One region of the Parasphingorhabdus pacifica genome, then DNA from elsewhere that is predicted to be linked to it. Evidence: riboswitches for the same ligand, from Rfam matches in the RefSeq annotation. Region 1 holds a riboswitch; each other region holds the start of a gene.
The links. A riboswitch is a leader RNA that binds a small molecule or an ion and turns the genes downstream of it on or off. The one in region 1 is predicted to bind glycine.
Positions count from the first base shown of each region.

Region 1 (2,259 bases):
CACGCCGAAGCGTTGAGTCGTGCCGACGACCACGTCGGCACCCACCTCGCCCGGCGACCGCAGCAGCGTCAGTGCCAGCAGGTCGGCGCTGACCACAGCTTTGCCACCTCGGTTGTGGACCTCCTCGATGACCTGCTCGTGGTCCCGCACCGCACCGGACGCACCGGGGTACGCCAGCAGCGCACCGAAGAACTCCCCTTCCGGAAGTCCGGCGACGCCGTTGGACAGGTCCGCGATGACGATCTCGATGCCCAGCGGTTCGGCACGCGTCTCGATCACCGAGATGGTCTGCGGCATGATGTCCGCATCGACCACGAACCGGGCGGACTTGGCACGGCCCGCTCGCCGGATCAGGGTCATTCCCTCGGCGGCGGCCGTGGACTCGTCCAGCATCGAGGCGTTGGCGACCGGAACGCCGGTCAGGTCGGCCACCATGGTCTGGAAGTTCAACAGCGCTTCCAGTCGCCCTTGGGAGATCTCCGGCTGGTAGGGCGTGTACGCCGTGTACCAGGCGGGGTCTTCGAGAACATTCCTACGGATCACGGGAGGAGTGACCGTCGGGTAGTACCCGAGTCCGATCATCTCCGCTTGCGGGCTGCACCGATCGGCCAACTCGCGCAGCTCCCGCAGGGCCTGCGCTTCGCTGGCTGGTTCGGGCAGCGCGAGCTTCAGGTCACCCTCGCGGATACCCTCCGGCACGGCGCGGTCACCCAGCTCCTCCAGGTCACCGACGCCGACGACGTCGAGCATCCGGGAGAGCTCGGTGGGTGACGGGCCGATGTGACGGTCCGCAAACGGGGTACCGCGCTCCAGCTCGGCCAGGGGAACACGGTCGTGGGAAACGGCCATCGCCGAACCTCCAACATCGCGGCTGAAAAAGGGGGCGGCAACACACTTCAGTGTTGCGTCTCCCCCTCTGTCTGTGTCCGCGAAACGAACGCCTGAGAGCTTCGCCGGCCATATCACCCGGCTTGCACCGTCGGCGGGGACCACCACAGCTGTGGTGAACCCTCTTTCCAGAGGTATCTCGCCCGTACGGTCCAGCTGGCCTGAGAGGTTGTCGGGGAGAAGTTGCTCCTTCGGCGCCGCCCACGACCTCTCGATCGCGGACGGTCTCTCCCGCACGGGGTCGACGATGCGGCGAAGCCTACCCGATAGAGCTACGAATTCATCCCGCAAATGTGAGCTGATCCCACAAAACTGGATGCGACCCGCTCTCGACCGTCACCCTGTCTGGCGGTCACGCCTGCGACGGGACAGTTCATCGTCAACCGGCGCGAGCGGCGCGGCACCGTCGGCGCGCTCGGCCGGGAACTCGTGGATCGTTCCACTGATCTCTCGCATGGCACCGCTGACCGCGATCCCGAACACTCCCTGGCCACCCTGGAGCAGATCGACCACCTCCTCCGCAGAGGTGCACTCGTAAACTGTGGTCCCGTCGCTGAACAGCGTTATCCTGGCGAGGTCCTGCACACCCCTACACCGCAAATGCTCCACCGCTACCCGGATGTTGTGCAACGAAACCCCGGTGTCGAGGAGTCGTTTGACAACCTTGAGCACCAGAATGTCCTTGAACGAGTAGAGCCGCTGCGAGCCGGAACCCTCCGCACCCTTTATGGACGGGCCGACCAGCTTCGTACGCGCCCAGTAGTCCAGCTGGCGGTAGGTGATCCCGGCGATCTGACAGGCCGCAGGACCCCGATACCCGACAAGCTCGTCCGGTTGCGAAGCGTCCGGAAACAGTTCTCCCTGCTCTGCAGTGGCTTCCACCCTCGGTGCTTCCTCGACCACGCCTGCCTCCCCTCGTCCGGCATGACTGCCGGAGCCCACCAGGGCCCGAACCGACACGATCCAGGGCCGCGAACAACGGACCTGGAAAATCACACCAGGGCAATTCGCGTGATTCGACGGTAAGCCCGGCCCGCGGACAGGTCAACGCGACGCGCGGGGGCCCGTACCGCAACGCACCCGAACCGACAACTCGGGCGAATCAGCCTGCGCCGCTCGCCCCGCCGAACGGCTCTACTCGGCCCGGACGAGTCCGCCGGACGACCCACGCTCGAACTCCGCCCGGGCGGATCGATCGGACGGCTCACCGGCACCGGCACCGGCACCGGCTACCGGCTACCAACTACCGGCCAAAGCTCAGCCCCGGACACGACTATCGTGTCCGGGGCTGATTACGAAACTCGCGGTTCAGGAGACCTCAGGTGTCGGCTCCCCGAAAATCCTCCGGCGACACCGAATCGAGGAACTCCT
Region 1 is NZ_BAAGYS010000008.1:396,391-398,649, reverse strand. It holds gene gcvP (aminomethyl-transferring glycine dehydrogenase) at 1-849, opposite strand, end outside; glycine riboswitch at 1,027-1,132, opposite strand; gene ACYVAN_RS13480 (MerR family transcriptional regulator) at 1,225-1,770, opposite strand; gene ACYVAN_RS13475 (bifunctional nuclease family protein) at 2,207-2,259, opposite strand, start outside.

Region 2 (2,259 bases), on a different contig from region 1:
GATGCGCTCGGGGTCAAGGCGGCCTCGCTGTACAACCACGTCGCCACCAAGGACGCCCTGCTGCAGGAGATAGCCGACTCGGTGATGGCCGACGTCGACGTATCCGGTTTCGACGTCGACTGGCACACCGGCCTGATCACTTGGGCTCGCTCGTACCGCGCGGCGCTGGCCGCCCATCCGAACCTGGTGCCGTTCATGGCCTCCGGCCCCGCGCGCCGCGAGACCGCACTCAGCCGCGCCGACGCCGTCCACGGTGGCCTCGTGCGCGCGGGATGGCCGCAGCGCTACGCCACCATGATCGGCGCCTCCACGAAGTACCTCGTGGTGGGTGCCGCGATGGCCTCGTTCTCCCGCGGGTTCGTCGAGGACGCCGAGATCTACGACGAGCGGTTCCCCAACCTCGGCCGGGCGCACCTGCTCGCCCGGCACGCCACCGAAATAGACCAGGACAGCTTCGAGCTCGCCCTCGCCTCCCTCGTCGACGGCCTGCACCACCTGCACGCCGCCCTCACCAACCCCAGCGACACCACCGACCCCACCCCCGACAGCCCCTGACCCATGCGCAGGGGCGCGCACATTTCAACCCGAGTGAGACCACTCTCGCGTCCGGTTGACTCCGGTGAGTCCCCTCCGTAGCGTCCTGGCCGCGAGATCGTGCAGCTCGACAACAGAAGATCGCGCCAACGACACCGTGCGGGAGAGACTTCGTCCAAGGAGACGGAGCGCCGAAGGAGCAATACTCCCCAACAAACTCTCAGGCTCAGTCACCGCACGGACCAGGCGAACTAACGGAGAAAAGCAGGAGCGTCAGTGCTCCTCGCCCACGGTGCAAGCCGCGTCCGGCGACGCGGCGAAACTCTCAGGCCAATGACTCCGGGGAGACTCTGGCCAGCGCACGCCCGCGCCGTCGCCGTCGAAGAGTCCCGGATATGGTTACCGCAGTGAGCTGACCGGCCCATCGAATGCCGACCGGTGCCCACAAGGAGGAGTTTCCGCAATGTCGTCGCCCCGCAAAACCCCGTTGCACGACATCCACGAGAAGCTAGGCGCGCATTTCACCGAGTTCGCCGGTTGGCAGATGCCACTGCGGTACTCGGGTGACACCGCCGAGCACAACGCGGTCCGGAACAGCGCCGGACTGTTCGACCTGACCCACATGGGTGAGATCCGGATCAGCGGTCCGCAGGCCGCCGAAGCACTGGACTACGCCCTGCTGGTCAACGCCTCGGCGATCACCACCGGCCGGGCCCGCTACACCATGATCTGCAATGCCGACGGCGGTGTGATCGACGACCTCATCGTCTACCGGCTCCAGGACCGGGAATTCCTGATCGTGGCCAACGCTGCGAACGCCGCCGTCGTCTCGGCCGAAGTGGCCGAGCGCGTCACCGGATTCGACGCGATCCACGAGGACGTCTCCGATGAGTACGCGCTGATCGCCATCCAGGGGCCGAATGCCGTCGCGATCCTCGAACCGCTGACCGACACCGACCTCAGCGGGGTGAAGTACTTCGCGGGCTACCCGAGCCGCGTCGCGGGCAAGGACATACTACTCGCCCGCACCGGTTACACCGGCGAAGACGGATTCGAGCTGTTCACGTCCCTCGAGGACGCTCCCGCCGTGTGGGAAGCCCTGTTCGAGTCGGGCGAGGCGCACGACCTCAAGCCCACTGGGCTCTCCTGCCGCGACACCCTCCGCCTCGAATCGGCCATGCCGCTGTACGGCAACGAGCTGTCTACCGACTCCACCCCGTTCCACGCCAACCTGGGCCGGGTCGTCAAGCTCGACAAACCTTCGGACTTCGTCGGCAAGGCCGCGTTGGCCGCCGCCGCGGAGACGCCGACCGAGCGCACTCTGGTCGGCCTCCGCACCGATCAGCGCCGCGCACCTCGCCACGGCTACCGCGTGCTCGACGCCGAAGGCAACGAGGTCGGCGCCGTGACCAGCGGAGCTCCGTCCCCGACACTCGGACACCCGGTCGCAATGGCTTACGTCGATCGCGCGCACAGCCGGCCGGGTACCGCATTGCAGGTCGACATCCGTGGCAAAGCCGCCCCGGTAGAGGTCGTCGAGCTGCCGTTCTATCGCCGCAGCGCCTGATCGCGCCGGCAACCGTTTCCATCCGTCGATGATCGAACCAGGAGGCAACACCATGTCGACATCGGACCTGTTCAACAGCCAGCTTGCTGCAGTGGATCCCGAGGTAGCTTCGGCGGTTGGTGCCGAGCTCGACCGCCAGCAGACGACGCTGGAGATGA
Region 2 is NZ_BAAGYS010000013.1:120,725-122,983, forward strand. It holds gene ACYVAN_RS20140 (TetR/AcrR family transcriptional regulator) at 1-555, shown strand, start outside; glycine riboswitch at 685-780, shown strand; glycine riboswitch at 782-884, shown strand; gene gcvT (glycine cleavage system aminomethyltransferase GcvT) at 998-2,101, shown strand; partial or broken gene ACYVAN_RS20150 (serine hydroxymethyltransferase) at 2,154-2,259, shown strand, end outside.
Region 2: linked by a shared signal. The riboswitch ahead of gcvT (glycine cleavage system aminomethyltransferase GcvT) and the one ahead of gcvP (aminomethyl-transferring glycine dehydrogenase) in region 1 are both predicted to bind glycine.

Region 3 (2,259 bases), on a different contig from region 1:
TCGGCAGGTTCCTCCGAAGCGGCGGCATCAATGGCCACCACCCGATGTTGCTCGTTGGACACGGCCAGTTCCTTCGCAGCGGCCCGCCACCCATCCGCACCATCGAGTACTCGGTGCACCAGCTCGGCCGAACGCTGGCGAGCAGCGTCGGCCACCGCCCGCCACCGAAGGAGCTGCAGCGCGACCAAGGGCGCGGTATCGGCGAACGCGGTAGCCCGCTGCTCGGACACCTCTCCGGGCACCACCGCCCACAACGAACCGAGCAGTTCACCACCCATCCGGATCGGCACCACCAGTCTGGGCAGCGTGCCGTCCTGCTGGGCAGGCACGAAAACCGCCGAACTGCCCCGAACCAGCTCGCGGAAAGTGCCGCGCTCCCGGAACTTGGCGAGCACGTCGTCCGGCTGCCTGCGCCCCATGATCGTCGACACCCGTGCCGGGTCGGTGAGGTCCTGCCGCGCCGAATACGCGAGCACCTGCGACCGCGCGTCCTCGATCGTCACCGGCGCGTCGACCACATCGGCGGCGGCATCGGCCAGCCGGAACAGATCGCTCAACCCGGGATGTGCGGGACTGCGTTGTTCGGAACCATCCGAGCCTGTGCCCGTCAGCGCCGCTCTGATCAACCACACCAACTGGGCCCAAGCCGTTCCCGAACGCACCTCGACGAGAGTGATTCCCGTCTCCACTGCTGCTGTGACCACCGTCTCGTCGGTGGCCAACGGTGGTTTGAGCAACACCGCAGCGGCATGATCCGCACCGCAACCGCGCGCCAAATCGACGGCTTCCTGCGCATTGGTCACCGCGACCCCGAGAACGAGGTCTCCCTGCGCGACCTTGGGTATATGACCAGGTTCTGTGATGACGACGTCCCCGACGCAACCGGTCTCCTCGGGAGCGACCACCACCCGCAGTAGTGTGGGCCCCACCCGGTCGGCCAGTGCGTGGACATCGAGCATCGTCGTTCTCCCAGATGCGAAGCCGCCGAGAACGTGCACCGTGGGATTGACACCGCGGCTGTCGCGTTTATCGTTGCTGAACACACGAACAATCGCATACCGGCCGCAGAACCCGGGCGGGAGAGACCCTGACCAGTCAGGGCGCCGAAGGAGCAAGACTCCCCGCAAACTCTCAGGCACCCATGACCGCTCGGGCGAGGCAACTCTGGAAAGCGCGCTTCCTCGTCGGGAGCCGCACCCACGGTGCAAGTCGCGACGAGGCGGCGAAGCTCTCAGGTACCGCAACAGAGGGGGAGGCCCACCCATCCCGGGCACACCTGTGTCCTCGACAGCAATGGAGCCTCCCGCATGTCCCTGCCGACGCATCTCCAGTACACCGAAGAGCACGAGTGGCTGGAACAGCGCGACGACGTCGTCCGCATCGGCGTGACCCCGTACGCCGCAGAGGCCCTCGGAGACATCGTCTACGTCCAGCTGCCCGAGGTCGGCGAGAAGATCGAGTCCGGTCAGACCTGTGGTGAGCTGGAATCCACGAAGTCCGTCAGCGACCTGTACGCGCCGGTGAGCGGAGAGGTCACCGCCATCAACGAATCCGTTGTGGACGATCCGTCGGTGGTCAACTCCGACGCGTTCGGCGACGGTTGGTTGCTGGAAGTGCGATCCACCGAAACCGGTGATGTTCTCAGCGCCGAGCAGTACGCAGAATTGACCGGGACGAAGTAACCCCCGGTCCCACAGGAGGACTGATCAATGGCGATCAGCGTCTTCGACCTTTTCTCGGTGGGCATAGGCCCATCGAGCTCCCACACCGTCGGACCGATGCGCGCGGCCGGAATGTTCGTCGACCGGCTGCGCGCCGACGGGACATCGGAACGCGTCGCGCGGGTCAAAGCCGAACTCTTCGGTTCACTCGGCGCCACCGGACACGGTCACGGTAGTGCGAAAGCAGTGTTGCTGGGGCTGGAAGGGCACGCGCCGGAATCCGTGGACCCGGCCGCGGTCGGCGGGCGCGTCGACGAGATCCGCTCGACCGGCAGGCTCCGCCTGGCAGGTGAGCAGGAGATCCGCTTCTCGGTCGATCGGGATCTGGTGATGCACCGCCGAAAGTCCCTGCCGGTACACCCCAACGGCATGCGATTCACCGCGACCGGCCGGGACGGGGCGGAGATCGTCTCCAGCGATTTCTACTCGGTCGGTGGTGGTTTCGTTGTGGACGATGAAGCCGCGGGCACCGATCGGATCAAACCGGACGAGACCCCCGTGCGGTTCCCGTTCCACACCGGCGAGCAGCTGCTGCTGC
Region 3 is NZ_BAAGYS010000002.1:538,652-540,910, reverse strand. It holds gene ACYVAN_RS02495 (PucR family transcriptional regulator) at 1-959, opposite strand, end outside; glycine riboswitch at 1,067-1,158, shown strand; gene gcvH (glycine cleavage system protein GcvH) at 1,308-1,682, shown strand; gene ACYVAN_RS02485 (L-serine ammonia-lyase) at 1,710-2,259, shown strand, end outside.
Region 3: linked by a shared signal. The riboswitch ahead of gcvH (glycine cleavage system protein GcvH) and the one ahead of gcvP (aminomethyl-transferring glycine dehydrogenase) in region 1 are both predicted to bind glycine.